DNA from 3 places in the Streptococcus parauberis NCFD 2020 genome. Region 2 is predicted to be linked to each of the others. Evidence: predicted binding sites of a transcription regulator. Region 2 holds the regulator's gene; each other region holds the start of a gene.
The links. The regulator CtsR, encoded in region 2, represses protease genes until heat stress. The targets are predictions, from matches to a motif close to TTGGTCAAAAAAGGTCAAANA.

Region 1 (10,604 bases), 1.1 Mb from region 2:
AGGCTTGAGGATTCTGATCCGCAATAGCTAGTTTACTTAACCTTTCCCATTCTTTTTGATGAGGGGTAAGGATAACTTGCTTATTCTTTAAGATTGAAACATCTTCTTCTGCTAAGAGTGTTAAAGCAGAGCCATCTATGATCAGAATTTGTTCAGGGCTAACCCCTTGCAAGACTGTTTTTAATAGTTCTTCTGCTTTGCTATTGTCCCCAAGGCCTGGGCCAATTAGGATTACATCGGCTGTAATCATCGTTTTTTGCAAGAAGTCTTGGTCATCCACTGAAAAGGCCATTGCTTCAGCCAAATGGTTATGTAAGGCTGGTATATTCTCTTTTTCAGTCGCCACAGTTACTAGACCTGCGCCACTTTTGACAGTAGCAATTGCAGACATAATAATTGCTCCACCATAGGGATATAGACCACCAATTAATAGCACGCGCCCATAATCGCCTTTGTGGGAATTACGACGTCTAGGACCAATAATTTCCTTGGCCAATTCTTCGTTTAATTTCATTTTGACACACTTCTTAAACAAGCTTGATAAGTTTGTTCTAGTAACATCGTAATTGTCATCGGTCCAACTCCACCTGGGACTGGTGTGATGAAACTAGTTAAATCAGCCACTTGATCAAAATCAACATCCCCAATTAATTTACCATTATCATCACGATTCATTCCAACATCAATAACAACAGCACCTTCTTTGACAAATTCTTTAGTTACAAAATTTCCTTGGCCAATTGCCACGATAAGGATATCTGCGCGACTAGCTACTTCTGGTAAATGCTTGGTCCGCGAATGTGTTAAAGTAACGGTCGCATTTTTATCTAGTAACAATTGGGCCATTGGTTTGCCAACAATGTTTGAACGACCAATGATTACTGCATTTTTACCCTCTAAATCGATACTGTATTCACTAAACATCTCCATAATCCCCGCTGGTGTACAAGGAACCATAAGTGGGCGACCTGACCACAAGTGACCAGTATTCATTGGATGAAAGCCATCGACATCTTTTTTAGGATCAATTGAGAGGATTATTTTTTTGTCATTAATATGGCTTGGCAATGGTAATTGGACTAATATACCATGGATGCTATCATCTAGGTTATATTGATTGATAATATCAATCAGCTCTTCTTGACAAGTTGATTCCGATAAGCGAACAGTTTCACTTTTAAAACCAGCTGCTATAGCTGCTTTTTCTTTATTTTTGACATAAACTTGACTGGCCGGATTATTACCAATTAATATCACTACTAATCCTGGTACAATATGGTACTTATTATTTAAAACTTGCACTTTATCAGCTAAATTTGATTGCATCTTTTGGGCTAGTGCTTTTCCATCGATTATCTGTGTCATGAATTCTTTCCTTATCTATCTTTTTATCATTATACCAAAAAAAAGAGGGAGCATTCCCTCTTTGTCAATTATTTATCTTTCATTTTATCTTTGATTGGACAAGAACAATTGCAATCGCCACATGAACCATTTTGACTGCGATAATATTTTAAACTAAAAAATACTAGAATGACGATAATAATAAAAATAATAAACGTCGACATTAGTTTTTATCCTCCCTATAATTGAAAATATTAGTTAATGTGATTAGGTTTTCTTGACTTTCTTTAGGTTTCCTCAAAATCAGATAACTAGCTATTATTAACAAGAGGACTGCAATGATTGTGAAAAATGAAAGTTGTCCTGTCTGAAAATAAAGACCAAGTTGATAAATGATAAAACTTACCGAATAAGCTAGTTCTGTTTGAAAACCTATAGCAAACAATGACCATTTCTTACTATTCATTTCACGTTTTATTGCCCCGATAGCTGCAAAACAAGGAGTGCATAATAGATTAAAAACCAAGAAGGAATATGCTGCTATAGGAGAATAGTCTAATCTTAATTGATTCCAAAGCAAATTCGGTGACACAGTCATTTGATTATTTTGATAAAAGATACCAAATGTTGCAACCACGGTTTCTTTAGCTAACAATCCAGAAAAAGTTGCTACTGTTGCTTTCCAATTACCAAATCCTAATGGTGAAAAAATCCAAGCAAAATGACGTCCTATGTCTGCTAATATGCTTTCTTGTGCATTAACGGGTTGAAATCGAAAATCATAGGAAGTTAAATACCAAAGTAGAATTGTTAAAACAAAAATGACAGTACCTGCCTTTTTTATAAAACTTAAGGCTTTATTATAAGCATATAGTATTACTGTAGGTAAATGTGGTAAATGATAGGCAGGCAACTCCATGATAAATGGACTTGCTTGACTTGACAATAATTTTGTTTTTTTCAGGGAAATACCTGATAAAACAATAGAAGCAATTCCAATAAAATAGGCACTTGGGGCAATTATAGGGTTATTGGGAAAGAAGACACCCGAAATAAGAGCGACTATGGCCATTTTAGCCGAACATGGCATGAATGTTGATGTCATAATCGTTATCTTACGATCTTGTTCATTTTCAATTGTACGACTGGCCATAATAGCAGGAACACCACACCCAGTAGCAATTAACATTGGAATAAATGTCTTTCCTGATAAGCCAAACTTACGGAAAACTCTATCCATTACAAAAGCAATCCGACTCATATAACCAATATCTTCAAGTATACCCAAACAAAGAAATAAAACAAACAATTGAGGAACAAAACCTAGAACTGCTCCAACTCCTGCAACGATGCCATCAATTATTAAGGACTTCAACCAAAAATCAACTTTTAAGTATGTTAACACAGTTTGCAGAGTATTTGGAACTAGTTTTCCAAATAAATAATCGTTAGCCCAATCAGTTCCTAAGGTTCCAATTGTTTGAATGGATAAATAATACACAATAAACATGATAATAGCAAAAATAGGTAAAGCTAAAAACCGGTTAGTGATAATAGTATCAATTTTGTCAGATAATTTAAGCTCGAAATTATCTTTTTTTATTTGAGCCATTTGACAAATGCTATCAATATAAGCATATCTTTGATTAATAACAATAGATTCTGCATCTTCCATATAAATCTTCTCTGTAATTGCTGAAATATATTCAATTTCCGAAATGATATCAGAAGATAATTCAAGATGTTCCTGAACAAGAGGGTCTCGTTCAAATAATTTTATCAAGTAGTGTCGTCTACTGAGCCCTAAATCATAGTCTGTTAGAAGTTGCTCTATTTGACTCAATGCAGCTTCAAAACTATCTTCATAAATTGGGTAAGGTGAAGGTGACCCACTATGAACTAATTTTTGGATGTACTTAACCATCTTATCAATCCCTTTATTTTTTATGGCACTGATTGAAACTACAGGTACACTTAGCAGATAACTAAGTTTATCACAACTAATCTGATTTCCATTTCTTTCTACAACATCCATCATATTTAAGACAAGAAGACAAGGAAAACCTAATTCTAACAGTTGGGTTGCTAAATAAAGATTTCTTTCAAGGTTTGATGCATCTAAAACATCAACAATAAGCTGAAGTTGCCCACAAAGCAGATAATCTCTCGCCACTTTTTCTTCAGATGTATAAGGAGATAAAGAGTAAACTCCTGGTAAATCTTGAATTTCAATCTGTTTATCTATTTTTAAAAAGCCACTTTTTCGATCAACAGTGACTCCTGGCCAATTTCCAACTTTCTGATTACTTCCAGTTAATAAATTAAATAAACTCGTCTTTCCACTATTTGGGTTCCCAATTAATGTAACTTTTCGCATAACTCCTCTTAAATGTTCTATCTTCGATCAACGCTAATTAATTGTGCTTCTGATTTTCTAAGTGTTAGTTCAAATCCTCTCACAGAGATTTCAATTGGATCTCCCAAAGGAGCAACTTTTATTAATTTGACTTGCGTCCCTTTCGTTAATCCCATATCCATCAAATGTCGCTTAGTTTCTTTATTTGTAAAGATATTATCAATATAAGCTTTTTCACCTACCAATAAATCGGTAAGTGGGACAGCATTTGAGGTCGTTTGATGTAGTTCAACATCAATATTATCTAAAATACTTTTATCAAATGCTAGTCTCTGATCTGATAACATTACGATAGCACTATTATTAGTCTTTGAAATGAGCATAATCTGTTTGTCAGGCAACAAGCCTAAATGTGACAAATGTTTTTTAAATGAATCAGGAAGATTAATAGACTTGATAAGATACTTTTTCCCAATTTCTGCTTGTAATAATTTCACACTATTCTCCCTTTAATATCTTCCAATTATAACATAAGAAAATTATAATGTAATCCTTTTCACTAAAAAATTAAATAGAGTTAATAAAAAAGTTGGATTTCTCCAACTTAATTAAAGTATTTTACTCAAGAAATCAACGGTTCTTGCTTGGCTTGGGTGGTCAAAAATTTCTTCAGGCTTGCCTTCTTCGACAATCATACCATCATCCATAAAGATAACTCGGTCTGCAACTTCCTTGGCAAAACCCATTTCATGTGTAACAATAGCCATTGTCATTCCGGCAAGAGCGAGTTCTTTCATAACAGTTAAAACCTCACCCACCATTTCAGGATCTAAGGCAGATGTTGGTTCATCAAATAAAAGCATATCGGGGTCCATCGCCAAGCTTCGAGCTATCGCAATCCTTTGCTTTTGCCCACCTGAAAGAGAATCTGGATAACTTGTAGCCTTATCAGCGAGACCAACTTTTTCCAAAAGGTGATAAGCCTTTTCTTCAGCTATCATTTTACTGACCTTTTTAGTTTTGATTGGTGAGAGAGTAATATTGTCTAAAACGGTCATGTTGGGAAAGAGGTTAAACTGTTGAAAGACCATTCCCATTTTTTCACGCATTTTAAAAATATCATTTTCCTTATCCGTAATGTCAGTACCCTCAAAGGTTACTTTTCCTTTGCTTGGTGTTTCTAATAAGTTCATCGTCCTTAATAATGTTGACTTACCAGATCCAGACGGTCCAATAATGACTAAAACCTCTCCTTGCTCAATTGTTAAGTCGATTCCCTTTAAAACATGATGCTGACCAAAAGACTTATGTAAGGCTTCAATTTTCAATAGTTCTTGACTCATAAACTTTTAACTCCCTGTCCCATCTTCTTTTCTAATAAATGTAATAGTTGTGACATTACAGTCGTAACCATCAAGTAATAAAATGCTCCAAACAATAAAGGTGTAATTGGCTGATACGTTGACGTAACAACCGATTGGGCACCATTCCATAATTCCATAACACCAATTGTTTGCAAGAGTGCACTATCTTTTATTATTGTAATAAACTCATTGCCTAATGCTGGAAGGATATTCTTAAAAGCTTGAGGTAATATAACAAACCGCATCGCATTTTTAGGGCGAATGCCTAAAGAGTATGCTGCTTCTAACTGGCCAGCCGGTACGGCCTCAATCCCAGCTCTGACTATTTCGGAAATATATGCTCCGCTATTCAATGAAATAATAATAATCCCAGGTAAGAGTCGTGAAAAATCAAGGTTTAGAACACCAAAATCTATAATAGGCATTTGATTAAAGTGCATCCAAGCAAAGGCAATCATAATTTGAACGACCATTGGTGTCCCTCGGAAAATCCAAACATAGAAAGAGGCAAGCCATTTCAAGGGAAGAATAGAACTTCTCTTCAAAAATGTAATAATTATGCCTAATATGGTGCCAAAAAACACTACAGCAATTGAAATAAAAATGGTGACTAAGACACCGTAATTAAAGTAGCCCCAGTAATGTGGCAAAAAAGAAAAATTCATATTTATACTCCAAACATATCGATTTTTTAAAACAACGAAATAATTATAACACTTTATGTATAAAAATACAATAGAAACTAAAATAAAAAACCTGCCTGGGCAAGTTTTTTTTAAAGATTAATATTAATATAATAAATCGTAAATTTCCATTGCAATTAAATCAATACTATCAAATGAATATGATTCACGAGCTTCAACATCACGTAATGTAAAAACTGGTCCAGTTTCAACATCATTTGCAAATGCTACTTCAGCAACTACTACGCCATCACGTTCAAAATTTCTTTTTAAGTTGCCACCGTCATTAACCATTAATTCTAAGCGGTTGATGATTCTCACTAAATGTGATTCCATTTCTGTTCTCCTATTCCTTAGTTTTCCATATTATTTTAACATAATTTGCCCTAAACAAACACTAAAAGAGACAAATTTCTCAATCTTTTCCTTTGTTATGTGTGGTAAATTGTTGTTTTTTCTCGAAAATATTGTGATTATCACTCTATTCTGGAGAGTGCTAAAAATTCGAACTTTTTACTTGATTTCCAAAAATAGGGTGCTATAATATGGTTATAAAGTTTGACCATGTTTGACTATAAATCAAGATGGTCGATAGAAATGCATTGGAGGTATGCTATGCTCTGTCAGAATTGTCAATTAAATGAAGCTTCAATCCATTTATATACCAATGTTAATGGGAAACAAAAGCAAATTGATTTATGTCAAAATTGCTATCAAATAATGAAAACGGATGCGAATAATTCAATATTAGGGGGAATTGGTTCGCGTTCAGAAAAAAAACAAGACCCAATGAATCCATTCTTTGATGACTTTTTCGGTGATTTGAATAACTTTCGATCTTTCGGAAATCTACCTAATACTCCTCCAACTCAGGCAGGTGGAAACGGTGGAAATAATGGGAAAATTCCTAACCAACAGGGCTCTCGTAATCAAAATGCACAAGCTACTCAACAGCCTAAAGGCTTACTAGAAGAGTTTGGTATCAATGTTACGGAAATTGCCCGTAAAGGAGGTATTGACCCTGTTATAGGTCGTGACGAAGAGATTACACGTGTCATTGAAATTCTCAATCGTCGTACAAAGAATAATCCAGTTCTAATTGGCGAACCCGGTGTTGGTAAAACTGCTGTCGTTGAAGGTTTAGCTCAAAAAATTGTGGACAGTGATGTCCCATATAAACTTCAAGGTAAACAAGTGATTCGTTTAGATGTTGTTAGTTTAGTCCAAGGAACTGGAATCCGTGGTCAATTTGAAGAACGAATGCAAAAACTGATGGAAGAAATAAGAAACCGTCAAGATGTTATCTTATTCATTGATGAAATTCACGAAATTGTTGGAGCCGGTAATGCAGGTGATGGCAACATGGACGCTGGAAATATCTTAAAACCTGCTCTTGCTCGTGGTGAATTACAGTTAGTTGGTGCTACTACACTTAATGAGTATCGAATTATTGAGAAAGATGCCGCCTTAGAACGACGTATGCAACCTGTTAAGGTTGATGAGCCTTCTGTTGAAGAAACAATTACCATCTTAAAAGGGATCCAGACTAAGTACGAAGATTATCATCATGTTAAGTATACAGATGATGCTATCATTGCTGCTGCGACACTTTCTAATCGATATATTCAAGATCGCTTCCTTCCAGACAAAGCAATTGACTTACTCGATGAAGCCGGCTCAAAATTGAACTTGACGTTAACTTTTGTTGATCCAAAAGAAATAGATCAACGTCTTGTCGAAGCCGAAAATTTAAAAGCGCAGGCTACACGAGATGAAGACTATGAGCGCGCAGCTTATTTCCGCGACCAAATTATCAAATATAAAGAGTTACAAAAGCAAAAAGTTGATGAAGAAGATACCCCAATCATTACTGAGAAAACAATTGAAGGTATCTTAGAGGACAAAACCAATATCCCTGTGGGTGATTTGAAAGAAAAAGAACAATCACAATTGATTCACCTGGCTGAAGACTTGAAGAGTCATGTCATTGGTCAAGACGATGCTGTTGATAAAATTGCTAAAGCTATTCGTCGTAACCGGGTCGGTCTAGGTACGCCAAATCGACCAATCGGTTCATTCTTATTCGTGGGTCCTACAGGTGTAGGGAAAACTGAGTTATCTAAGCAATTAGCAATTGAACTTTTTGGCACAGCCGATAATATGATTCGTTTTGATATGTCAGAGTACATGGAAAAACATGCCGTTGCTAAGTTGGTTGGTGCCCCTCCTGGCTATGTCGGATATGAGGAAGCCGGTCAATTAACGGAAAAAGTCCGTCGCAATCCTTATTCACTCATTTTGCTGGATGAAATTGAAAAAGCTCACCCTGATGTTATGCACATGTTCCTTCAAGTTTTAGACGATGGTCGTTTGACTGATGGGCAAGGCCGGACAGTTAGCTTTAAAGATACCATCATCATTATGACTTCTAATGCCGGGACAAGTACTAATGAAGCCTCTGTCGGATTTGGGGCAGCCCGCGAAGGACGAACAAGTTCAGTTCTGGGACAATTAACAAATTTCTTTAATCCAGAATTTATGAACCGTTTTGATGGTATTATTGAATTCCAAACATTAAGCAAAGATAATCTATTACATATTGTTGATTTGATGTTAGAAGATGTCAACAATCGCCTCTCTCAAAATGGCCTTCACCTTGATGTGACCAATAAAGTTAAAGAGAAATTAGTCGATCTTGGTTATAATCCAAAAATGGGTGCTCGTCCATTAAGAAGAACTATTCAAGATTACATTGAAGATGCTATTACTGATTTCTACTTGGAAAATCCTAGTGAAAAAGAGCTTAAAGCAATGATGACTAGTAATGGAAATATCATTATTAAATCAGCAAAAAAATCTAATTCCCCTGTGGAAGATCAAACCAAGTCTTACGAAAATTAATTTGAAAAGTGATAATAATGATTATTATCACTTTTTTGATGAAAATTTTCACATATTATGAAAAAAAATAAAGCGCTATCTTCATTTTTTTAGTATAATATAAATAGGAGGGACGGCTATGACAGTTCCAAAATTCGGCGAAAAAATTGAAGAAAAAAACTACAAATCTCGGTATGGAGTTTATGCAGTTATTCCAAACAGTGATAAAACAGAGGTCATCTTAGTACAGGCACCCAACGGGGCTTGGTTTCTTCCTGGTGGAGAAATTGAGGAAGGTGAGAATCACTTAACTGCTTTAGAGCGAGAATTGATTGAGGAGCTCGGATTCTCAGCTGAGATTGGATATTACTATGGCCAAGCAGACGAGTATTTTTACTCACGTCATAGAGATACCTATTACTATAATCCAGCTTACTTGTATGAAGTAACTTCTTATAGTATTCAAGGAGATCCCTTGGAAGACTTTAACAAACTAGCTTGGTTCCCAATCGAGGAAGCAATTGCCAACTTAAAACGCGGCAGTCATAAATGGGCAATAACTGAATGGCAAAAACAACACCATTCTTAATAACTATTAATTTATTGATGTATAGTGATTGATAAAGAGGAGATAATTATGAGACTTATTAATACAACAGGGAGTCATCCTGAACTGGTAACCAATCAACTAACAAATACAGATGCTAAATTGGTTGAAGTTTACTCGGCAGGTAACACAGATGTCGTTTTCACAAAAGCACCAAAACATTACGAACTATTAATCACTAATAAATATCGCGCAATTAAAGATGAAGAATTAGAAGCAATCCGTGAATTTTTCTTAAAACGTCGCATCGATCAATCTCTTATCATTAAAGGGAAAACAAAAATGGTTCATACCAATAATTTAATTGAAATCTCATTCCCAATCAAAGAAGAAAACTAGCCCATCCAGGTTAGTTTTTCTTTATCACTAACAAACAAAAAAATCTGACCTTTCGGTCAGATTTTTTATTTAGTTTCAAATCCTTCAGCTACTGCCTCTGGGAAATTTTCTTCAATTATTTTTGCACTTGCATCACAGACAAATGCTCCATAAGGACGCATTCTAGTTGTCGGATCAACGCGGCGAGAACGCTCACACACTTCACCTACTGCATGTTCTACAGTAAATGCAACACCATCAAATGCTATTGCATTTTCAGGCGCTTCTTCTAAATCAGCAACTGTCAATTGAGATACAATCATTAATAGTGCAATATCACTATCTAAAGCTGTTAATAATGTTTTGACATGCGGACTAGCATAGACTGTCAAGTGTGCTTCAAGAGATTTACCGATAATTTTCTCATTACGAGCTTCTTCTAAAGCTTTTTGAGCTTGTGTACGTAGAGTCATGAAAGCTTCCCATGCAGATAAAATATCCTCTTCACCTTCATAGCTTTCAGCTAGAGGTAACTCTGATAACTGTACAAATTCTTCACTTTCAAATTCTAAATAGGACCAGATTTCCTCAGCTGTATGAGGTAAAATTGGTGTTAATAGTTTAGTAATTTTAACCAAAATATCATAGAATACTGTTTGCATGCGACGGCGTTCAGGGCTATTAGCTCCTTCAATATATACAACGTCTTTAGCAAAATCTAAATAAAAGGCTGATAAATCAATTGTCACAAAGTTAACAACTGCTTTGTAGATTGCCATGAAATCGTATGATGCATATGAAGTATTGATTAATTCAACTAATTTGTTAAATTTGATTGTCATATATTTATCAACTGCAGAAAGATTTTCATAAGCTACAGCATCAGTATTTGGATTGAAATCAGACGTATTAGCAATCAAGAAACGTAGCGTATTTCTGATTTTACGATATGTTTCTGATACTTGTCCTAGAATATCCATAGATACACGGACGTCATTATCGGTGTCAACTGAAGTAACCCATAAACGCAGAATTTCTGCACCATATTGTTT
Region 2 (10,604 bases):
GCTATTTGCCCCATCTTGGATGAAATCATAAGATTGAACAGACTGAGTAGTTTGACCATCTTCACCAGGAGTCACAACAACTTGTGTACCTTTTAGTAAAGTTGGATTATCACGATACTCTGTTTGGTAAGCAATTGCTGTTACTTTATCAACACCAACTTTGTATTGAACAATCATTGGTTTCATTGGTGTTACAGTAGTTGTCGTTGTTGCTGGAGTAATCACTCCAGTTGTTGGATCTAATATGTAAGTTGTTGCTGTGCTGACAAGTCCTGCTTGTCCATTATCAACAACCTTAACTTGCCAGTCAGCTAATGAATTGTCTGTAACTTCTTGATAAACCACTGTTATAGCCACTGCCGTATCAGTGCTTGTTGGTTGAGTACCTTTAGTAATAATTTGGTCCTGCACAGCTGTGTCAGAAATAACAGTTTCTGTAGCTACCAATTGATTATTAGCATCTAATGAATAGGTAATTCTCACTGTTTTTTGACCATCAGCGCCTGCCTTTACGACATCTGTTTGACCAGTTGGATCATATACTTTATTTGGATCGGCAACATATATTGTCTTATAAGCAGTTGTCATTGTGGAATCTGTTGGCATTGCTCCATAAATAACTTGACCATTGATAGGAGCTTTTTGCGTAATAGTTGTCACATAAGGAACAACAGTTGCTGTTCTTGGGTATTCAAATAATTTATTAAAGAGACTAGCAAAGTAGAATTCAGTAGCTGCAAATGGACTATAGCCTGTCCCATTACCTGGATCATATGCATCACCAGTATATGGATTTGGAACATAAGTAGCATATGGTGAACCAAATAGACGGTGCATAATATACTGACTTAATACTTCAGCAAACGCTTCAGAACTATTATCTCTATAGTAAGGCCAAACATCACTACGATCAAAATAGGTATGGTAGATATCTAAAAATTCTTGTGTATCAGATAAGGCCGGAACAGTGTCAAGAGTACCATCAGTATTTCTATCACTTGTCTCAACATATAAACCACTCTTGAAGTCGATAATATGAGTCATTTCATGGAGAACAGTTTCCATCAAACTAGTATTGCTTGCCTCATATTTCAAAGCAATTGATTGGGCAGCTGAATTTGCTAAACCTAAGGTTCCCTGGAATTTCATTGTCATAAATTACCAAGTCAGCAATGATACGCTGTAACTCCTCAGGGAGAGCATGAATTCTGGCTTCAAAATCAGCTTTTTGTGTATCAGACATCATTGTCGTATTACTGTAATCAATTGACGTAGAAATACTGCCTTTATAATTATTATAGCGACGTGTTAATGAATTGAACCGGTCAGTAATATATTCATATCTGTCTGCTGTTGCGTTGTCCATGAACCAAGTGCTTCTAACTCTTGTTCAGCTAGTATGGCACGTTGATAATCTGCCTTGATATCAGCATAAAAGGCATCATTGATAATATTACTGTTATCATATCTCAAAAAGTCATCTGTCGATGTTGATAAATCTTCTGGTACTATTTCTATACCATAGTCTTGTGCGGATGCTGTCCACATATCTTCTTGAGCTGTTGTCAACAAACGTGAATAGAATGCCGCATCATCTGTCAAACCAAGCAAACTACGTAATTGTGTATCTGTTGGGTCTGACATTTCAGCCGTGATTGTTCTAATATATCTTGTTTGTGTAGTTGTTCCATCAGGATTGGTTACTGTTAGATACTCATATATATAGTTCTAACTGTATTGAGCAAGTTCACGAACAGTTGATTCAGTAGTATTATAATCAGCAGTCAACGGAGGTCTATCCACAAACAATGTATCAAGAACAATCCGATCACTTGGTAATGTCTGAGTTGTATCAACATGATAGAAAGTTTGGTCTATCCATTTATAACTATCATCATAGACAGCCTGGCTGGCTGGATCTGTTGTTTCTGTTTGAATAATATTAGTTGTTGTAGTTGTTTTAGTCCCATCTTGGCCAAGAATAATTACATCGGTGACAACTGGTTTTGTGACATCAATACTATATTCAGTTATAGCTGGTGCAATCATCTCTGTCGTTGTTGTTGGCATTATCCCCATCACAATAACAGTTTCTGTAGGCTCAATCCGTTGGACTGTAGACACGCCATTTACTGTAGTTGTAATCAATTTACCATCAGTTCCTTGAGTCTGTACTGCTTGGTAACCTTCAGGCTGAGTATCATCAGATACATAACGAATAGGACTAGCAATGACCGTTTCTGTAACAACTGAATCACCAACTGCAGCAGCTGTAACATCTGGACTAAGTGTTGTAGCTGTCGAAGTATCTGTTAGGGTAATTGTTGCAGCTTTCTCAACTACTTTAGTGGTTATTGCAGGCGCCTCAGCGACGAGGGATGGGGTGGTTGCTACAGTAACGTCTGCAACAGTTTCATCAGCGGCTATCATTTGTGTTGTTAGCATAACACCTAATTAAACACTTCCTACTCCAAGAAGCGTTTTTCTAATGCTAAAAATTTGTTTTTTATCCCTAAACATGGCGGTCTCTCTCCATTTTTAATTTTTCTATTTATTCACTTTGATTGTAGCACATAGCACTACCCTTTACAAAATAATTTAAAAATAAAATTAAAAAGAAGTCGCATTGTGCAACTTCTTTTATTATAGTAATAAATTCTTATTAGATACTACATCATTCCACCCATCATATTAGGGTCCATTCCACCTGGCATAGCTGGCCCAGCTGGCTCTGGTTTAGTAGCTACAACTGCTTCAGTAGTAAGAATAAGACTGGCCACTGATGCTGCATTTTGTAATGCAGAACGTGTTACTTTAACTGGATCAATAATTCCTGTCTCAATCATATCAACCCATTCACCATTGGCAGCATTGAAACCAGTTCCTTTAGGACTGTTTTTCAAACGATCGATGACAACTGACCCCTCATAACCTGCATTATAAGCAATTTGACGAACTGGTTCTTCAAGGGCACGAAGGACAATGTTACGACCAGTCGCATTATCACCTTCAAGTTCTAGAGCTTGAACTTTCTCAATCACTGAAATAAAGGCAGTTCCTCCACCAGCTACGATCCCTTCTTCAACAGCAGCACGAGTAGCATTCAAAGCATCTTCAATGCGGAGCTTCATTTCTTTCAACTCAGTTTCTGTCGCAGCACCAACCTTGATAACTGCCACACCACCCGCTAACTTAGCTAGACGTTCTTGCAATTTCTCACGGTCGAACTCAGACGTTGTTGTTTCTAATTGGGATTTAATTAGGCCAACACGATTGGCAATAGCATCCGCACCGCCAGAACCTTCAACAATAACTGTTGAATCTTTATCCACAGAGATTTTAGCTGCTTGGCCTAGCGCTGCTATTGTCGCATCCTTAAGCTCTAAACCAAGCTCTTCAGTAATCACAGTTCCACCTGTTAGAATGGCAATATCCTCTAACATAGCCTTACGACGGTCGCCAAATCCTGGTGCTTTAACGGCAACAACATTAAATGTTCCGCGAATTTTATTTAAAACTAATGTTGGTAAGGCTTCACCATCAACATCATCAGCAATAATCAATAATGGGCGGTTTGTTTTTAAGACTTCTTCTAAGAGTGGAAGAATTTCTTGAATGTTTGATACTTTTTTATCAGTGATCAAAATAAATGGATTTTCTAAGTCAGCAACCATTTTTTCGTTGTCTGTTACCATGTATTGAGAAAGGTAACCACGGTCAAACTGCATTCCTTCAACTACTTCTAGCTCAGTTTCCATTCCACGTGATTCTTCAATAGTGATGACACCATCATTGCCAACACGTTCCATGGCTTCGGAAATGTACTCTCCAACTTTTTCTGAACGTGAAGAAACAGCCGCAACTTGCGCAATGGCTTCTTTTCCTGTAACTGGTTGGGCAATTACTTTTAGTTCTTCGACAGCTGTCGCTGCAGCTAATTCAATCCCACGTCGAATACCAATTGGATTGGCACCTGCAGTAACATTCTTTAGTCCTTCACGAACAATTGCTTGAGTCAATACAGTTGCAGTTGTTGTTCCATCACCAGCAATATCATTGGTTTTTGAAGCAACTTCTGACACTAGTTTTGCTCCCATATTTTCAAAATGATCTTCTAACTCAATTTCTTTAGCAATTGTAACCCCATCATTAGTGATCAATGGTGATCCAAATGCCTTCTCAAGAACTACATTACGACCTTTAGGGCCTAATGTAACTTTGACAGTGTCAGCTAAAATATCGACACCTCTGACCATTGCTGCACGCGCATCTGCTGAGAATTTAATATCTTTTGACATAATTATCCTTCTTTCTTATCCTTATCTATACTGTATATTAGTCAATAATGGCTAAAATATCTGATTCACGAATAACAGTTACAGTCTCCTCATCGAGGATAACATCCAAACCAGGATTCTCAACTAAAACTTTGTCACCAACTTTGACAACTGGAGGAACTAAATCACCTGTAATGGTACGCAATCCTGTCTCACTAACAGCAAGAACCGTAGCTTTTTTAGTTGATTCTTTATGAGCTCCAGCAAGAACAAAGCCGCCAACAGTTTGTTCTTTTTCTTCTTCAAATTTCACGACCACGCGGTCACCTAAAGGTTTTATCATGTGTATGCCTCCTATTAATTACTAGAAATTTAGCACTCTCTTATAGATAGTGCTAACTTACTCTATTATTTTATCACTTGGTCAAAAATAGTCAAGAAAAAAATACTTAGTTATAAAGCAAAAATTTCAATAGTTTAAATATTTTGGTTTTTCCAACTAGACAAAAAGACTGAGTGTCATCCTCAGCCTTTTATTTATTCTATGTCAAATTTTAATTTGCCATGGGACATTCCTATTTTCAACTGGTGTCCACTAGATAAGTCGCCAGAAAGAATCAATTCTGACAGTTTATCTTCAATATGCGTTTGTATCGTTCTTCGGAGTGGTCTTGCCCCCATCTCCACATCATAGCCTTCCTCTGAGAGATAGTTGAGGGCCGATGGTTGAATTTTCAGACTAACGCCTTTTTCCGCCAAATTAGTAACTAATGGTTTAACCATAATCATCACTACTTCTTTCATATCCTCTTGACTGAGGCTATGGAAGACTACCTTCTCATCTATCCTGTTAATGAATTCTGGTCTGTAGGATTTCTTCAATTCTTCCAAAATTCGTTTTTCCATGGCTTGGTGGTCTTGAGAAATATCTTTGGCACCAAAACCAACTGTTTTATCATCACGTAAGGCCGTCGCGCCCAAGTTACTAGTCATAATAATAATGGTGTTTGAGAAATCAACGCGACGCCCGCGACTGTCTGTTAACATCCCATCATCTAGAACTTGCAATAGGACATTAAAGATATCCGGATGGGCTTTTTCAACTTCATCAAATAGTAGAACAGAATAAGGTTTATTTCTAACCTTTTCTGTCAGTTCGCCACCTTCTTCATAGCCGACATAGCCTGGAGGTGCCCCATTTAATCGACTAGCTGCAAATTTTTCCATATACTCGGACATATCGAATCGAATTAGTGCTGACTCATCATCAAAGAGAACTTCTGCTAAAGCTTTTGCTAATTCTGTTTTACCAACTCCCGTTGGCCCTAAGAACATGAATGAACCAATAGGTCGTCTGCCTGTTCTAATTCCTGACTGATTGCGACGAATTGCCCGTGATATTGCTGATACAGCATCTTCTTGACCAATCACACGCTTATGCAATTCTTTTTCCAAGTTAAGATATTTTTTGCTATCTGCTTGGGTTAGTTTTTCAACAGGAATTCCTGATAACTTGCTTAGTGTAGACATGATATTATCTTCAGTCACTAGTGTAGGCTTTGCAGATTTGTTATTAACTTGAGCTTTCAATAGTTTTGAAACTGTTTTGAAATCCTTCTCTAGAATAGCTTGATCAATTGGTGTTAAGATGGAAGCTTTTTCTTTTTTGACTAACCCTTGAACCGTTGCACTTGCTTCATCTAATAAGTCAATGGCTGAATCAGGAAGATTTTTACTGGTTAAATAGCGATGAGCTACCTTAACAGCCGTCTTGACCGCTTGGTCTGAAATTGAAACATTATGGAAACGTTCATAAGATCCTTTTAGTCCTAACAAAATTTGATAAGCATCTTCCAAATTTGGTTCTTCGATAAGCACTTTCGCAAAACGACGAGATAAAGCTGCATCTTTTTCAATATGTTTTTGATACTCTTCTTGTGTTGTCGCACCTACCATATGGAGCGTTCCACGTGATAAAGCAGGTTTTAAAATATTTGCTGCATCTAAAGTACTGTCAATCCCACTACCAGAACCCATGATTGTATGTAGTTCATCAACAAAAAGAATAATCTGACCATCCGTCTCAATATCGTCGATGATTTGATTCATTCTTTCTTCGAAGTCCCCACGGAAACGTGTACCCGCAACAACACTCATCATATCTAATTCCAAGACCCGCATATCTTGCAATTCATAAGGAATTGATCCATTGGCAATCCGTTGAGCTAGTCCATAAGCTAAGGCTGTCTTACCAACACCAGCATCTCCAACTAGTACAGGATTGTTCTTGGTTTTACGACTGAGAACCTGAATCATCCGTGTGATTTCTTTATCTCTGCCGATAACTGGTTCTAATAATCCTTGGTTGGCCATTTCCGTTAGGTCTCTGGTGAAATCTGACAAGTCTCCAGCTGTACTAGCCGGCTTCATCATGTCAGAAAAAGATCCAGCACCTTTGGCTTTTTTAGGTTTTCGTAACTCATGAATAGCTTTAATTGTTTCTTTACTATATGCCGCCTGTATTTCAATAGCTTTTCTGAGATCAGCAAGCTTTGGTTGTCCTTGTCCATCATCCTTAATTTTGAAGCCAGCCATCTCTAAGAGTCGGGCAGCCATAATATCTGGATTTAACAAAATTGCAAAAAGAACATGCTCTGAACCTACTTCAGAAGCATTTGTAACCAAACTTATCATTTCAGAAAACTTAAGAATATTGGTTAAAGTCTTGGACTGACCTAAGAAATGTACTTCTTTAATATCATCTTGAGGACTTTTTCCCACGGCCAAAATTGCAGCTGCTTCATATTCTTCTTCTGAAATTTTATTATTAAATTCACTAAAAACTAATCCTGCTAGGGAACCTTCTTCTTTCACCATTGCTAAGAGAATATGCCAGGTCTCCAAATGCGAACTGCCAAAGCGAGCTGCTTGGTACTGGGCCTGTTTAAATATCTCTTGCATCTTTATTGAGTAATCAATCATTAATGCTTCCCTTTCTATCAATACGACGTAACAAACGATATAACATCTTTGCACGGATGCTTGGAGCATCTTCACCTAATACATCGTCCGTCGCCATAGCAAGAACAATGTTTCCTTCTCGCTCAGTAATAAGATTTTCATCAAAAAGCATTTGAATCGAATCTGTAAACACTTGTTGGCTAACGCGTTCACCAAGCATTGCATTCATGGAACCAATTAATTGGTGCTTATCTGAAAAATGCACCTTGGCAATACGAATATAACCGCCGCCACCGCGTTTGCTCTCTACTTCATAACCACGACTTTCAGTAAAGCGCGTTTTGATGACATAATTTATCTGACTAGGTACAACCTGAAAAGAGTCAGCTAATAAAGACCGTTTAATTTCTGCAATCCCAGATTGCTCCAGAAGTTCTTTGATATACTCTTCAATACTATCCGATGTGTTTTTACTTGGCATAATCTCACTCCCTTAATTAATACTTACTCATTCACAAGGTTGTTTCCCTATTTGACTAAAACTGACTTTAATTATAACAAATTGCTATCCTTAAAAGCAAATGGAAATATCTGACTATATTAAACAAAAAAATGAGCACCAGAAGGTACTCATCATTTATGCATGTTTAATTGTAAATTACAATTTAACGATGTTTACTGCTTGAGGGCCACGTTGACCTTCTTCAACATCAAATTCCACTTTTTGTCCTTCATCTAAAGATTTGAAACCATTAGATTGGATAGCTGAAAAATGTGCGAAGACATCTTGCCCGTTTTCAGTTGAAATAAAACCGAAACCTTTTTCAGCGTTAAACCATTTAACTGTACCTTGTGCCATAATCATCTACTTCCTTTCCATAAATTCTTGTGTAAAAATAGAGAGAAACGATGATGTGGAACACATATACTAACTCACAAACTAATTTACTAGTCAAGTGTATCAAACTGTTATAGTAAAGTCAAGAAAAAACATTAAAAGCGCTTTTAAAATAAAGTGAATAGAAAACGCTTTTTTATTTTGCTAGAGTTTTTTCTTGAGTTAATTTATTTTCTAGGCTAAAATGTGTCATAAAGAGATTAAATTTGTTTTATTTTAAAAACAAGTTATCATCTAAAATATATTATAGTTATAAGGAACAGAAGCTTGTTTCTAGGGAGTACAAATATTGACAGAGTCAAATATTATTAGTCGTGTTCAAGAAATGCGTCAAAAATACCTTTACGATAAAATGGAAACAGCTGACTGCGGAGATTTCACTTGCAAAGATCTTAAAAAAGCTAAGAAAATCAAGAAAAAATTGATTGGCTTAGAAAAAGAGCGTTGTCACAAACTGATTGAGCATGAGGATATTTCATTAATTGATCAAAAGATTGCTTTGTTAAAAGAAGAATTCCGCAAAGAAAGTAACTCTAAACAAGGTCAGGACACCCCTTAATATGTCAATTCCAATACTGGTCATTACCTTCCTCCTTTCGCTCATTTTATCAAATGTGATCAATCGGATTTTTCCACAAATCCCCCTACCTGCCATTCAGCTCTTTTTCGGAATCCTGTTTGGCATTTTTAATAAAGGTCACCATTTAATCATTGATCCAGAAATCTTCTTAGCCTTTGTCATTGCCCCCCTTAACTTTCGAGAAGGTCAGGAAAGTGATGTCAAAAGCTTTATCCGTTCAAGAGGTTTAGTTCTCTATTTAATCTTACCTGCTGTCATGATTAGCACAATTGTTATGGGTTATGGTATCAAAACCTTACTTCCGGTCGAATTACCATTAGCCCTCTGTTTTGCCATGGGAGCGGCCCTAGCGCCAACCGATGCCGTAGCCTTCCTATCCTTGGCCAAACGCTTCAAATTCCCCAATCGGATAAAAAACACCTTAACTTCTGAGGGTTTGTTGAATGATGCTAGTGCACTTGTTGCTTTTCAGTTTGCACTAACAGCCTTGGTCACAGGCTATTTTTCCCTAGCCGATGCAGGCTTAAATCTACTTTTTTCAATTTTGGGTGGAATTGTTATTGGTTTAATCTTTGCTCTACTCAACAGAATCTTTCTGTCGGTGCTTGAAAAATTTGATGCAGCAGACGTGACTGGTGCGCTTCTGTTAGAATTAACTCTCCCATTTGTCGTTTACTTCATTGCACACATGCTTCATGTCTCAGGTATCATTGCCGTCGTTGTAGCCGGTGTGATGCAAGCAAATCGGATAAAAAAAGTTACCCTCTTTGATGCGCAAGTTGACCGCGTCACAAATATTATCTGGGAAACCATTAATTTTATACTAAATGGTTTAGTCTTCATTATTTTTGGCGTCGAACTAACCCAATTTACTGGGCCCCTTTTAGCTAGTCCAAGTTATAGCAATGTCTACCTACTTTTTATCGTGGTTATTTTGACAGCTTTCCTATTCCTTATAAGATACCTAACAATTATCATTTACTTCTTTTTCAGAAGTCGTAAGTACCACAAAGCTTTTAAAAAATACTTACCTACTGTTAATCTTCTGACTTTTTCAGGAGTTAAAGGGAGTGTTTCTTTAGCCATTATCCTTTTAATTCCGCAGATTGATACTTACAAAAATTCATTGACTTTGTTTACAGTCGGTGCAATTACATTGCTTAGTTTTTTGATTGGCTTACTGGTTCTACCCCACTTAGCGCCTGTTGCTCGGTCGACAGAGAACTATTTAACTAAGATTGATATTTTAACGTCAGTTGTCAAAAAATTAGAGACAGAAGGACAAAAAGCTCAAGCAAATCAAGCTGGATTATACTATGTCTTAGATGCCTATAACCGTCGGATTGAGAATCTAATCTTGGAACAAGAGCCAAATAATGTCAAGGAGGAATTAGCTGAGTTACAACTGCTGATGCTTGCTATTGAAAATGAAGGACTAGAACACGCCTTTCGCCACAAAGATATTACAATTTTTGAGTATCGGATTTATCAAACCTACCTAAAATCAATGGAACGTCAAGTTAACCGAAGTTTTATCTCAAGTTTTAATTATTCCTTTACCATTTTGCTCCGTGTTATTCGACATGTCATTCATGAGATGTGGTCTGTCGGTAGCGACTTGAAATCGAGTTTGACCAGTTTACAAAAAGCTAGAATCCGTTTATCTGAAGAAAATCGGGACCATTTGACGGATTTATATTTAGCTAATATAGAATTAATCCTCGAATCACTGGAAGACTTAGAAGGCTTTTACAATTCGTCATTAGTTAATTTTTTACAGAATCAAAGGATTCAAAATGCTGAATTGATGAAGTCTGGACTTTTTGTTGAGCGGGTGATTGCTAACTTTATCCCAGATTCTAGCGGTGAACGGATTCATGGTTACTAT
Region 3 (10,604 bases), 610 kb from region 2:
CTTCTCAAATTGTGCGGTATCTTTATTCCATTTTTTTAACCAAGCTTCTGTTTTATCTTCTTGATTAAAGACTTTTCCAAAATCTGAAAAAACTTGGAGATAGTCATGTTTACGGTATTGAACGCATAAAGTTGGTGCGATTTTTGCTAATTGAGGCAAATTCTCTTCAGTTGAACCAGCCACAATTAAATCTGGTTTTAAGGCAGCAATACTTTCTAAATCCGCTGCCGAAACAATCTTCGCATCTTTTAAAGCATCTTTTAGGAGTGGATTCTTTTGATCATAAGTTGTTGCTCCTACTAAATGCAAATCTAATTTTGCAAGATAGCCTGTATAAGTTGAAGTTAAACTAACGACACGCTTTGGATGTTCTGGTATCGTTCCTTTATATGTGAAGCCTGTTATTTTAGGCATTTTAGATGGTTTTATAGTTGTTTTTTTTGGAGAATTGCTTGCGCAAGCAACCAAGATAAAAACAGATAAAGCTAAAGTAAGCAGTGACAGTATTTTTTTCATGAATTCTATTCTCCTAGAATAAATTTATAGTAAATCATAACTCAATAAAGTTGGGCAATGATGTTTAGGGTCTTCAATAATATCCGCTTGAATATTAAAGATATCTTTAATAATTGCAGGTGACATCACTTCAGTGACGGTTCCTTGGTATTGAATTTGACCATTTTTCATAGCAATTAATTGGTCAGAAAAGCGAGATGATAAGTTGAGGTCGTGCAAGACCATAATAATAGTTTTACCTTCATTTTCATTTAGACTTTTTAGTAATTGTAATATTTCTAACTGATGATTCATATCTAGATATGTCGTTGGTTCATCAAGAAAAATCGTATCCGTATCTTGTGCCAAGGCCATTGCAATCCAAACTCTTTGACGTTGACCACCAGACAAAGAATCAATAGCAAGGTCAGCCAGTTCACTGGTATTTGTGGCAGTAAGGGCCCAATTTATGATAGCAATATCTTTGTCTTTTAATCGACCAAGTCTGTCTTGATGTGGGTAGCGACCATAAGAAACTAAGTCATAAACTTTGATGCCTTGACTGGCTTCTTGAACTTGAGGTAATAAAGCAATTTTTTTAGCAATTGTTTTGGTCGGCATAGTTGCAATGGATTGACCATCGATGATGATTTGTCCTTGATTAATAGGGAGGATACGGGTTAATGCTTTCAGCAAAGTCGATTTGCCACAACCATTTGCGCCAATAATAGTAGTCATTTTATTATCCAATAATTCAAGTGACAAGTCATTCAATACAATAGTTTGATCATATGCAACTTCAATTTTTTCTGCTGAAATAATTGACATTATCCCCTCCCTTTTTCTTATAGTATATTTTAAGAGCTTTCTCATTATAGCATAGAAAAAAGACAGGACAAAGCCTTTTATATTGCATTTCTGTAAAAATTGACTTGTTTGTAATGGTTAAAAAGAGTAGTAAGAATGGTTATAAAAATCACTAATAATGATTATAAATAATGCTCTTTTACCAATTGAGCAGTAAAAAAAGACACCAGAGAGGCGTCTTAATCATTTATTAATGATTGAGCAACTGCTAAGTCACCAGGATAATCTGTTTTTTGGCCATTAACAATTTGATAGGCGTCGGCTCCTTTACCAGCAATGATTAAGGCGTCACCTTCTTTTTGGCAATCTTTGATGGCCGTTGAAATGGCTTTTGTACGATCAGCAATGATCGAGACAGATCTATTGACGTGATTTGCAATTTCTTGGCAAATATCTTGTGGGTCTTCGAAGTTTGGATCATCAGCAGTTAAATATACTTTTAAGGTTGGGTGATTATTAATTACCTGACCAAAATCTGCTCGACGGCTTTCACCCTTGTTACCTGTTGCACCAATGATTAAGCTGATATTTCCTTTTTGGTGTTCTTCAACAACTGTAACTAATTTTTCTAGACTATCTCCATTATGAGCATAATCAACGAAAACTTTTGCACCACTTGGATGTGAGATAACTTCCATTCGTCCAGGGACGCTAGTCCTAGCAATTCCTTGCTTAATGTCTGTCAAATCAGCACCTAGACGTAGACAAGCTAGTCCAGCAGCAGTAGCATTTTCTTGATTGAATTTCCCAATTAATTGGATATCATAATCTCCAGCCATTTTACCATTAGCACTAAAAGTAAAGGCTTGACTGTTTAATATCTGATTTTCTGACTGACTACCATAGAAGTCGTGCTCCTGATTGGCAACTTGTTCAGCTAAAATATCAAAATGATCCATATCACTATTAATGATAACTGCTCGGCTATTCTCCATTAAAAGTCTCTTATGATAGAAGTAGTCCTCGAAAGTAGGGTGCTCAATTGGACCAATGTGATCTGGGCTGATATTGAGAAATACACCGACATCAAAGGTTAAACCATAAACACGTTCGACCAAGTAAGCCTGACTTGAGACTTCCATAATCAAATGAGTCATTCCATTATCAACAATAGTTGACATCATTTGGAAAAGGTCCAAAGATTCTGGTGTAGTTAATTGAGATTTGAAGAAAGTTTTGCCATCAAGAGTGGTGTTCATTGTTGATAACATGGCTGGCTTATGGGATTCTTGCAAGATATTGTAAGCGAAGTAAGCAGCAGTCGTTTTGCCCTTAGTTCCGGTAAAGGCTAATAGCTTAAGCTTATCTTGCGGATTACCATAAAAATCTTTAGCAATAATAGCCATTGCCTTTTTGATATCAGTAACGATGATTGCCGGAATACCAACTTGATAGTCAACTTCTGAAACATAGGCAGTTAATCCCAATTTAATTGCAGATTCTAAGTATTCTGCCTTAAATGCTGCGCCTTTAGCAAAAAAAAGCGTACTCATATCAACTTTTCGGCTATCATAAGTAAGGTTAGAGAAGGTTAGGGCAGAATAATTAAAATAATAATTTTCTTTGTCTAACACTTCCCTAAAGTTTTTATCTTCCTTAAGAAGTTCAATAGTTTTTTCAATTGTAATCATATAACTTATTTTATCTCTAAAGTTCTAGATTTACAAGTATCATTCAAAAGTTTATAATATAGCTACTACATCTTAGAAAGAATAGATATGGAAACAAACAACAACGAAATAACCCAAAAGGAACTGATGTTGCGTGGAACAGCATGGTCCACAGCTAGTAATTTTATCAGTCGACTCTTAGGTGTGATCTATGTCATCCCATGGTTTATCTGGATGGGCAAATATGCGACACAGGCCAATGCCTTATTTAACATGGGCTATAATGTATATGCCTATTTTTTATTGATTTCTACTACAGGCCTCAATGTCGCAATTGCAAAACAGATTGCCAAATATAATTCCCTTGGACAAACTGAGCATAGCTACCAGTTGATTCGTTCAACTATGAAATTGATGCTGGGTCTAGGACTCTTCTTTTCATTTGTTATGTATATCACTTCCCCTATTTTTGCATCAATGTCGGGTAGTGATCAACAGTTAATTCCAGTCATGCACAGTTTATCATTAGCTGTCCTTATTTTCCCTATCATGAGTATCATTAGGGGAATTTTTCAGGGACATAACAATATTAAACCATATGCATTGAGTCAGATTGCTGAACAAATTGTTCGGGTCATTTGGATGCTAATCGCAACTTACATGGTTATGAAACTGGGATCTGGTAATTATGTTGAAGCAGTAATCCATTCGACATTTGCAGCATTTATTGGGATGATTGCCAGTATGTTAGTCTTGGTTTTTTATCTCAATAAAGAAGGATTGTTAAAGAAAATTTTTGCAAAACCTGTTATGGATATTAAAATTGATGCCAAAGGTTTATTGTGGGAAACAATAAAAGAATCAATTCCTTTTATTGTTACTGGTAGTGCCATCCAAGCCTTTCAATTAATTGACCAATGGACTTTCATTAATAGTATGTTGCTCTTTACCAAGCTTCCTAAGGCACAACTAATGGAGCTATTTGGATACTTTAATGCCAATCCAGCAAAAATTACGATGATTCTTATTGCTGTTGCAGCTTCAATTGGTGGCGTTGGAATTGCTTTATTGACAGAGAATTATGTCAAGAAAGATATGCATGCAGCAGCTAAATTAATCATCAATAATATTACCATGTTATTCATGTTTTTATTACCAGCATTGACAGGGGCAATTATTTTAGCCAAACCTCTCTATGTGGTCTTTTATGGAGTGACAGTACCAACAGCAATCAGTTTGTTTAGAGTTGTTTTATTACAAGTTATTTTACTAGCACTCTATTCCTTACTTGCACCAATGCTCCAAGCCTTATTTGAAAATAAAAGAGCCATGCTCTACTTTGCTTATGGGGTTATTGTAAAACTTGTCTTACAGATTCCATCGATTTATTTATTCCATGCTTATGGACCCTTGCTTGCAACGACTTTTGGTTTACTCTTACCAATCGTGTTAATGATCCGTCGCTTACATCAAGTAACTAAATTTAATAGAAATTTGTTATTCCGTCAAATTCTATTATTAGCAATTCTAACAGCAGTAATGGGAATTGTGGTGGTTCTTGGAAATTGGATATTAGGTTACTTCTTATCGACTGATGGCCGAAGCGCCAGTCTCCTTTATTTATTAATTATTGGTGGTCTTGGCTTTAGTATCTATGGCTATTTAACATTAGTGACACATCAATTGGATAAATTGATTGGTGATCGCAGAGCTGAAAATCTTCGTCGAAAATTTAAAATTGCTTAAATTGACAACCTAGTGAAACTAGGTTGTTTTTTTTATTCTAGTGGATCGAGTAGAATCTATTTACTCTGTTAAGGTTAGAATAACTTAGGCTTTAAAAAAATCTGCAAAAGTTGAAGATTTCTGCTATAATGTTACAAGTGAAAAAAATAAGAAGGAAGTAAACGACCATGGGAAAATTTCAAGTTATTTCGCATCCACTAATTCAACACAAATTATCAATTTTGCGTCGTCAAACGACGTCAACTAAAGATTTTCGTGAATTAGTCAACGAAATTGCAATGTTAATGGGATATGAAGTATCTCGAGACCTTCCAGTTGAAGATGTTGAAATCACAACTCCAGTTTCAAAAACTGTTCAAAAACAATTAGCTGGTAAGAAATTAGCAATTGTTCCAATCTTAAGAGCTGGTATTGGTATGGTTGATGGATTTTTAAGTCTCGTTCCAGCTGCAAAAGTTGGACACATCGGTATGTACCGTGATGAAGAATCATTAGAACCAGTTGAGTACTTAGTCAAACTTCCAGAAGATATTGATCAACGCCAAATCTTTGTTGTAGATCCAATGTTAGCGACAGGTGGTTCAGCTATTTTAGCAGTTGATTCATTGAAAAAACGTGGTGCTGCAAACATCAAATTTGTATGTTTAGTAGCAGCTCCAGAAGGGGTTAAAAAATTACAAGATGCTCATCCTGACGTTGATATCTTCACAGCCGCTTTAGATGAAAAATTAAACGAACATGGTTATATAGTCCCAGGACTCGGCGATGCAGGTGACCGCTTGTTTGGTACTAAGTAAAAGTCCGGTGGACTTTTACTTAGACGAGCCTTGAAATAAAGACGCGAGTCCTTAGACTCCGGTGGACTTTTACTTAGACGAGCCTTGAAATAAAGATGCGAGTCCTTAGACTCCGGTGGACTTTTACTTAGACGAGCCTTGAAATAAAGACGCGAGTCCTTAGACTCCGGTGGACTTTTACTTAGACGAGCCTTGAGAAACAGATTAGAGTAAACAGCTCTTTTCAAAATATTGTTCTAAATGGACTTTCTAGTTTAAGTGCTAGAAAGTTTTTTTAAAAGTAAGTTTATTATTTGACCTATTTTGACCAATAGATTATAATAAGGTCATCATAAAAGATTACCTGGCGCAAGAGTTGATTTCACTCTACAGGTAAATTAGATTGGAGAATTATATGATTCCTGTTGTTATTGAACAAACAAGTCGTGGTGAACGATCTTATGATATTTACTCACGTTTATTAAAAGATCGTATTATTATGTTAACTGGTCCTGTTGAGGATAACATGGCTAATTCTATCATTGCTCAATTGTTATTCTTAGATGCACAAGATAATACTAAAGATATTTACCTTTATGTTAATACACCTGGTGGTTCTGTATCTGCTGGTTTAGCAATCGTTGATACAATGAACTTCATTAAATCTGATGTCCAAACAATTGTTATGGGGATGGCAGCTTCAATGGGTACAATTATTGCATCATCTGGAACCAAGGGTAAACGGTTCATGTTACCAAATGCTGAGTATCTAATTCACCAACCAATGGGCGGTGCTGGAAATGGTACACAGCAGTCGGATATGGCAATCGTTGCGGAGCAATTATTAAAAACTCGTAAACGCTTAGAAAAAATTCTTGCTGATAACAGTGGAAAAACAATTAAAGTAATCCATAGAGATGCTGAAAGAGATTATTGGATGGATGCTAAAGAAACTTTAGCTTATGGGTTCATCGATGAAATCATGGAAAACAATAGCTTGAAGTAAAAAAGCCTAGACATCTTGTCTAGCTTTTTTTGTACTATAATTATATCCAAATAATCAGGATACTGAGATAAAAGACATATCTGTGGAGAGTGATGTCTTTTTATTTTAAACATGCTATAATTGAAGAAAGCCAATAATAAATAAAAATCGACTAGAATAACTGATTCTGAGACATTATGATATAATCAAGTTATGTTAGTCATAAATGAAGACTTAATAGTAATTGATGATGCCATTGACCAATTGGTCAATGATTTGCTTGAGAGAGATGAGTTTCTTAATTATCAAGAAAAGTTAAATGCACTTGATCAAGATAGTGAGGTCCAAGTTGCTATTCAAGAACTAAGTCAATTAACTGATAGCTATACAAAAGAGATTGATTTTGTAAAGTTTCGACCAGAATTGAGAGAGTTGAGGAGGACGATTCTGGCAAACAAGAAGAAACTTGATATGAATTCAAAAGTGATCGAATTGAGATATGCGGAAGTAGCATGTCAAGAAATTCTAGCTGAAATCAGTCAGCAGATTGCAAATGTGGTGTCTCCCACAATTTTTGTTGATGAAGGTTTACCTCTATCATCAAGTAAAGAGCACCCAGAAATTGGTATCTATCAAAATATCAAAGAAAAGGATTAAACATGTATTCAAAACAAGATAGAGTAGGCATCGTTGTTTATTTATATTACAATCGTGATGCAAGAAAAGTTACTAAGTTTGGTGACTTATATTATCATTCTAAACGCTCTCGTTATTTAGTATTGTATGTCAATAAAGAAGATGCAGAGTCGAAAATACAAGAAATTGAAAAATTTAAGTTTATTAAAGAGGTAAAACTATCTGCATTTGATGATATCAATCATGAATTTGTAGGAAATTTACACCGTAAGGAAGAGGAGAAATCTAAAATTGTCTGACAATTAAAGTGTCCTTTAAAAAGCCTAGAAGTATTACTTCTTGGTTTTTTCTTTATTTTTAAAAAAATAATCTTAAATTATTGACAATTTTCAGATAATTCTGTATTCTTATCTACATATCAATTTTATTAAATGAGGAAATGCATATGAAAAAGAGACTTGTACTTTGGTCAATGGCAACAATATCACTAATGTCTTTAGCAGCTTGCGATGCTGCGCCGCCAAGTAGTACTTCTAATGCCAAAGGAACAGAAATAAAAAAAACCATTAAGTTAGGCTTAAATTTAGAGTTGACTGGCCCAGTCTCAGCCTATGGTGGTGCTGAAAAGGTCGGTGCTCAAATGGCAGTTAACGAAATCAATCATGCAGGTGGAGTCAATGGTAAAAAAATTGAGTTGGTAACTAAAGACAATAAATCAGAGAATGCTGAATCCGCAACTGTAACAACCAGTCTTGCTACTCAAAATAATGTTAATGTTATCGTCGGACCAGCTACTTCAGGTGCAGCAGCTGCTGCCTCACCAAATGCTACGGCAGCCGCAGTTCCATTAATTACCCCTTCGGGAACACAAGATGACTTAACTATTGCTCGTGATGGGAAAACCTATGATTACATCTTTCGAACTACCTTTATTGATTCCTATCAAGGGGATGTCATGTCAACCTTTGCGACTGACCAATTAAAAGCTAAAAAAGTTTTCCTTTTTTATGACAATTCAAGTGATTATGCAAAAGGAATAGCTAAACAATTCAAAAAGGTCTATAAGGGTAAAATTGTTGCCGAAGCAACCTACCAATCTGGAGACACAGATTTTCAATCTGCTCTTACCAAATATAAAAATAAATCATTTGATGCGGTGATTATGCCAGGTTATTATCAAGAAACTGGAACAATTATTAAACAGGCTCGAGAAATGGGTATTACTGCACCAATCGTTGGTCCTGATGGCTTTGCTGATGATAAGCTTGTTGAACTTGGTGGCAAAGAGAATGTTACCAATGTTTACTACCTATCAGGATATTCAGAAAAGACTTCCAAGAAAGCCGCTAAATTTGCCAAAACATTCAAAGTAAAATATGGCTCAAATCCTTCAATGTTTGCAGCCTTAGGCTATGATTCAGTTTATATGGCAGCAAAAGCCTCTGAAAATGCAAAATCTTCAAAGGATATTTCTAAAGCTCTCGCCAAATTGAAAGATTTTAAAGGTGTTACAGGAACAATGACCATTGATAAGCATCACAATCCTATTAAATCTGTATCTGTGATTGGCTTAACAAAAGGTAAAGTAACCTCGACAACAGTTATCCAAGCAAAAAAATAATGCTTGTACCAGATTATTAAGAAAGAACGGTAACAAATATGCTCCAACAACTTGTAAATGGCCTAATCTTAGGTAGTGTCTACGCCTTGTTGGCCCTCGGCTATACAATGGTCTACGGGATCATCAAACTCATCAACTTTGCTCACGGCGATATTTATATGATGGGTGCCTTCATTGGCTATTATTTAATTAATACACTTCATTTAAACTTTTTTGTAACCCTATTGTTAACAATGGTTACCACAGCAACCTTGGGGGTGTTAATTGAATTTTTAGCCTATCGACCCCTAAGGAATTCGACGAGAATTGCTGCGCTGATAACAGCAATTGGTGTCTCATTCTTGCTAGAATATGGCATGGTCTATTTTGTGGGTGCAGAAGCGCGTGCTTTTCCACAAGCTCTCAAAATCATCAAGTACAACTTTGGACCAATTAGCGTGACCAATGTCCAATTAACCATCTTGTTGGTTTCTCTTATGCTGATGCTTGCTCTGCAATTCATCGTCAAACAAACCAAAATGGGTAAAGCCATGCGTGCAGTTTCGGTTGATAGTGATGCTGCTCAACTAATGGGAATTAATGTCAATTCAACAATAAGCTTCACCTTTGCTTTAGGTTCTGCCTTAGCAGGTGCGGGTGGGGTCTTAATTGGTTTATACTATAATTCAATCAATCCATTAATGGGTATGACACCAGGGATTAAAGCTTTCGTAGCTGCCGTTCTCGGAGGAATAGGGATTATTCCTGGTGCAGCCCTAGGTGGCTTTATCATCGGTCTCTTGGAAACATTTTCAACTTCTATTGGTTTATCAAGTTACCGTGATGCTATTGTGTATGCTGTCTTAATTATTATCTTACTAATTAGACCAGCCGGACTTCTAGGAAAAAATGTAAAGGAGAAGGTATAGTCATGAAAAAAAATATGTCATCCATTTTATCATGGGCAGTCTTAGTTACTGTTATTTTCCTTGTTCTTAGTTTTCTTATTGGTCAAGGTATTTTAGGTCCCTATTATGTGCAGATTTTAATGGGGATTGGAATTTCAATTATTATGGCGATGGGAACTAACCTTGTACTTGGTTTCTCTGGTCAGTTTCCTTTAGGACAGGCTGGCTTTATGGCCATCGGGGCATATACTACAGCCATTATTACACAAAATATTCCAACTTATTTAGGATTTTATGTTTCAATGCTAGTTGGAATATTAGTTGCAGGCTTAGTAGCGGTAATAGTTGGATTTCCGACCTTACGTTTGAAAGGGGATTACTTAGCTATTGCAACTTTGGGTGTTGCTGAGATAATTCGAATCGCTATTGTCAATGGTGGAGAAGTAACCAATGGCGCAGCTGGTTTAACAGGGATTCTTCGTTACACATCATGGCCAGTAGTTTTTGCCTTTGTTGTCCTCATCATTGTTTTAACCATGAATTTCTTACAGAGTTCAATTGGTCGTCAAGTCATTTCTGTTCGTGAAGATGAAATTGCGGCTGAATCAATGGGAGTTAATACAACTAAAATCAAAGTAGCAACCTTTGCTTTTGCTGCCATGACAGCAAGTGTTGCTGGTTCACTTTATGTCGGTTATATTGGCACTGTTGTACCAAAAGACTTTACAATTATGCGTTCGATTGATTATTTAATTATTGCTGTATTAGGTGGCTTAGGTTCAATGACTGGAACCATCCTTGCGGCAATTGTACTTGGAGGACTAAATATGTATCTCCAGAGCTTTTCAGAAGTTCGAATGATTGTTTACTCATTAGCATTAATACTCGTCATGGTTTTCAAACCAGGTGGATTATTAGGGACAAAGGAATTTCAATTTTCTAAATTATTTTCAAATAAGACAAAGGAGGGCAGATAGATGG

Region 1: a site for CtsR is predicted at 6,303-6,323, ahead of SPB_RS04785 (ATP-dependent Clp protease ATP-binding subunit). Genes of this name have one in related genera too.
Region 3: a site for CtsR is predicted at 5,806-5,826, ahead of SPB_RS07340 (ATP-dependent Clp protease proteolytic subunit). Genes of this name have one in related genera too.

What each region holds. Positions count from the first base shown of each region.
Region 1 covers NZ_AEUT02000001.1:946,837-957,440, forward strand. The annotation lists gene SPB_RS04750 (NAD(P)H-hydrate dehydratase) at 1-514, opposite strand, end outside; gene SPB_RS04755 (bifunctional methylenetetrahydrofolate dehydrogenase/methenyltetrahydrofolate cyclohydrolase) at 511-1,365, opposite strand; gene SPB_RS11010 (FeoB-associated Cys-rich membrane protein) at 1,434-1,568, opposite strand; gene feoB (ferrous iron transport protein B) at 1,568-3,721, opposite strand; gene SPB_RS04765 (ferrous iron transport protein A) at 3,739-4,197, opposite strand; gene SPB_RS04770 (amino acid ABC transporter ATP-binding protein) at 4,309-5,043, opposite strand; gene SPB_RS04775 (amino acid ABC transporter permease) at 5,040-5,729, opposite strand; gene SPB_RS04780 (DUF1797 family protein) at 5,853-6,083, opposite strand; gene SPB_RS04785 (ATP-dependent Clp protease ATP-binding subunit) at 6,363-8,648, shown strand; gene SPB_RS04790 (NUDIX hydrolase) at 8,767-9,216, shown strand; gene SPB_RS04795 (DUF1827 family protein) at 9,265-9,573, shown strand; gene ileS (isoleucine--tRNA ligase) at 9,639-10,604, opposite strand, start outside.
Region 2 covers NZ_AEUT02000001.1:2,076,166-2,086,769, reverse strand. The annotation lists gene SPB_RS11570 (G5 domain-containing protein) at 1-1,155, opposite strand, end outside; gene SPB_RS11565 (hypothetical protein) at 1,309-1,644, opposite strand; gene SPB_RS11560 (hypothetical protein) at 1,729-2,445, opposite strand; gene groL (chaperonin GroEL) at 2,670-4,298, opposite strand; gene groES (co-chaperone GroES) at 4,336-4,620, opposite strand; gene SPB_RS10500 (ATP-dependent Clp protease ATP-binding subunit) at 4,815-7,259, opposite strand; gene SPB_RS10495 (CtsR family transcriptional regulator) at 7,252-7,719, opposite strand; gene SPB_RS10490 (cold-shock protein) at 7,897-8,097, opposite strand; gene SPB_RS10485 (hypothetical protein) at 8,426-8,695, shown strand; gene SPB_RS10480 (cation:proton antiporter) at 8,697-10,604, shown strand, end outside.
Region 3 covers NZ_AEUT02000001.1:1,463,082-1,473,685, reverse strand. The annotation lists gene SPB_RS07365 (iron-hydroxamate ABC transporter substrate-binding protein) at 1-516, opposite strand, end outside; gene SPB_RS07360 (ABC transporter ATP-binding protein) at 541-1,323, opposite strand; gene SPB_RS07355 (UDP-N-acetylmuramoyl-L-alanyl-D-glutamate--L-lysine ligase) at 1,542-2,993, opposite strand; gene SPB_RS07350 (putative polysaccharide biosynthesis protein) at 3,081-4,718, shown strand; gene upp (uracil phosphoribosyltransferase) at 4,886-5,515, shown strand; gene SPB_RS07340 (ATP-dependent Clp protease proteolytic subunit) at 5,910-6,500, shown strand; gene SPB_RS07335 (YlbF family regulator) at 6,693-7,136, shown strand; gene SPB_RS07330 (YlbG family protein) at 7,139-7,414, shown strand; gene SPB_RS07325 (ABC transporter substrate-binding protein) at 7,561-8,736, shown strand; gene SPB_RS07320 (branched-chain amino acid ABC transporter permease) at 8,775-9,644, shown strand; gene SPB_RS07315 (branched-chain amino acid ABC transporter permease) at 9,647-10,600, shown strand; gene SPB_RS07310 (ABC transporter ATP-binding protein) at 10,601-10,604, shown strand, end outside.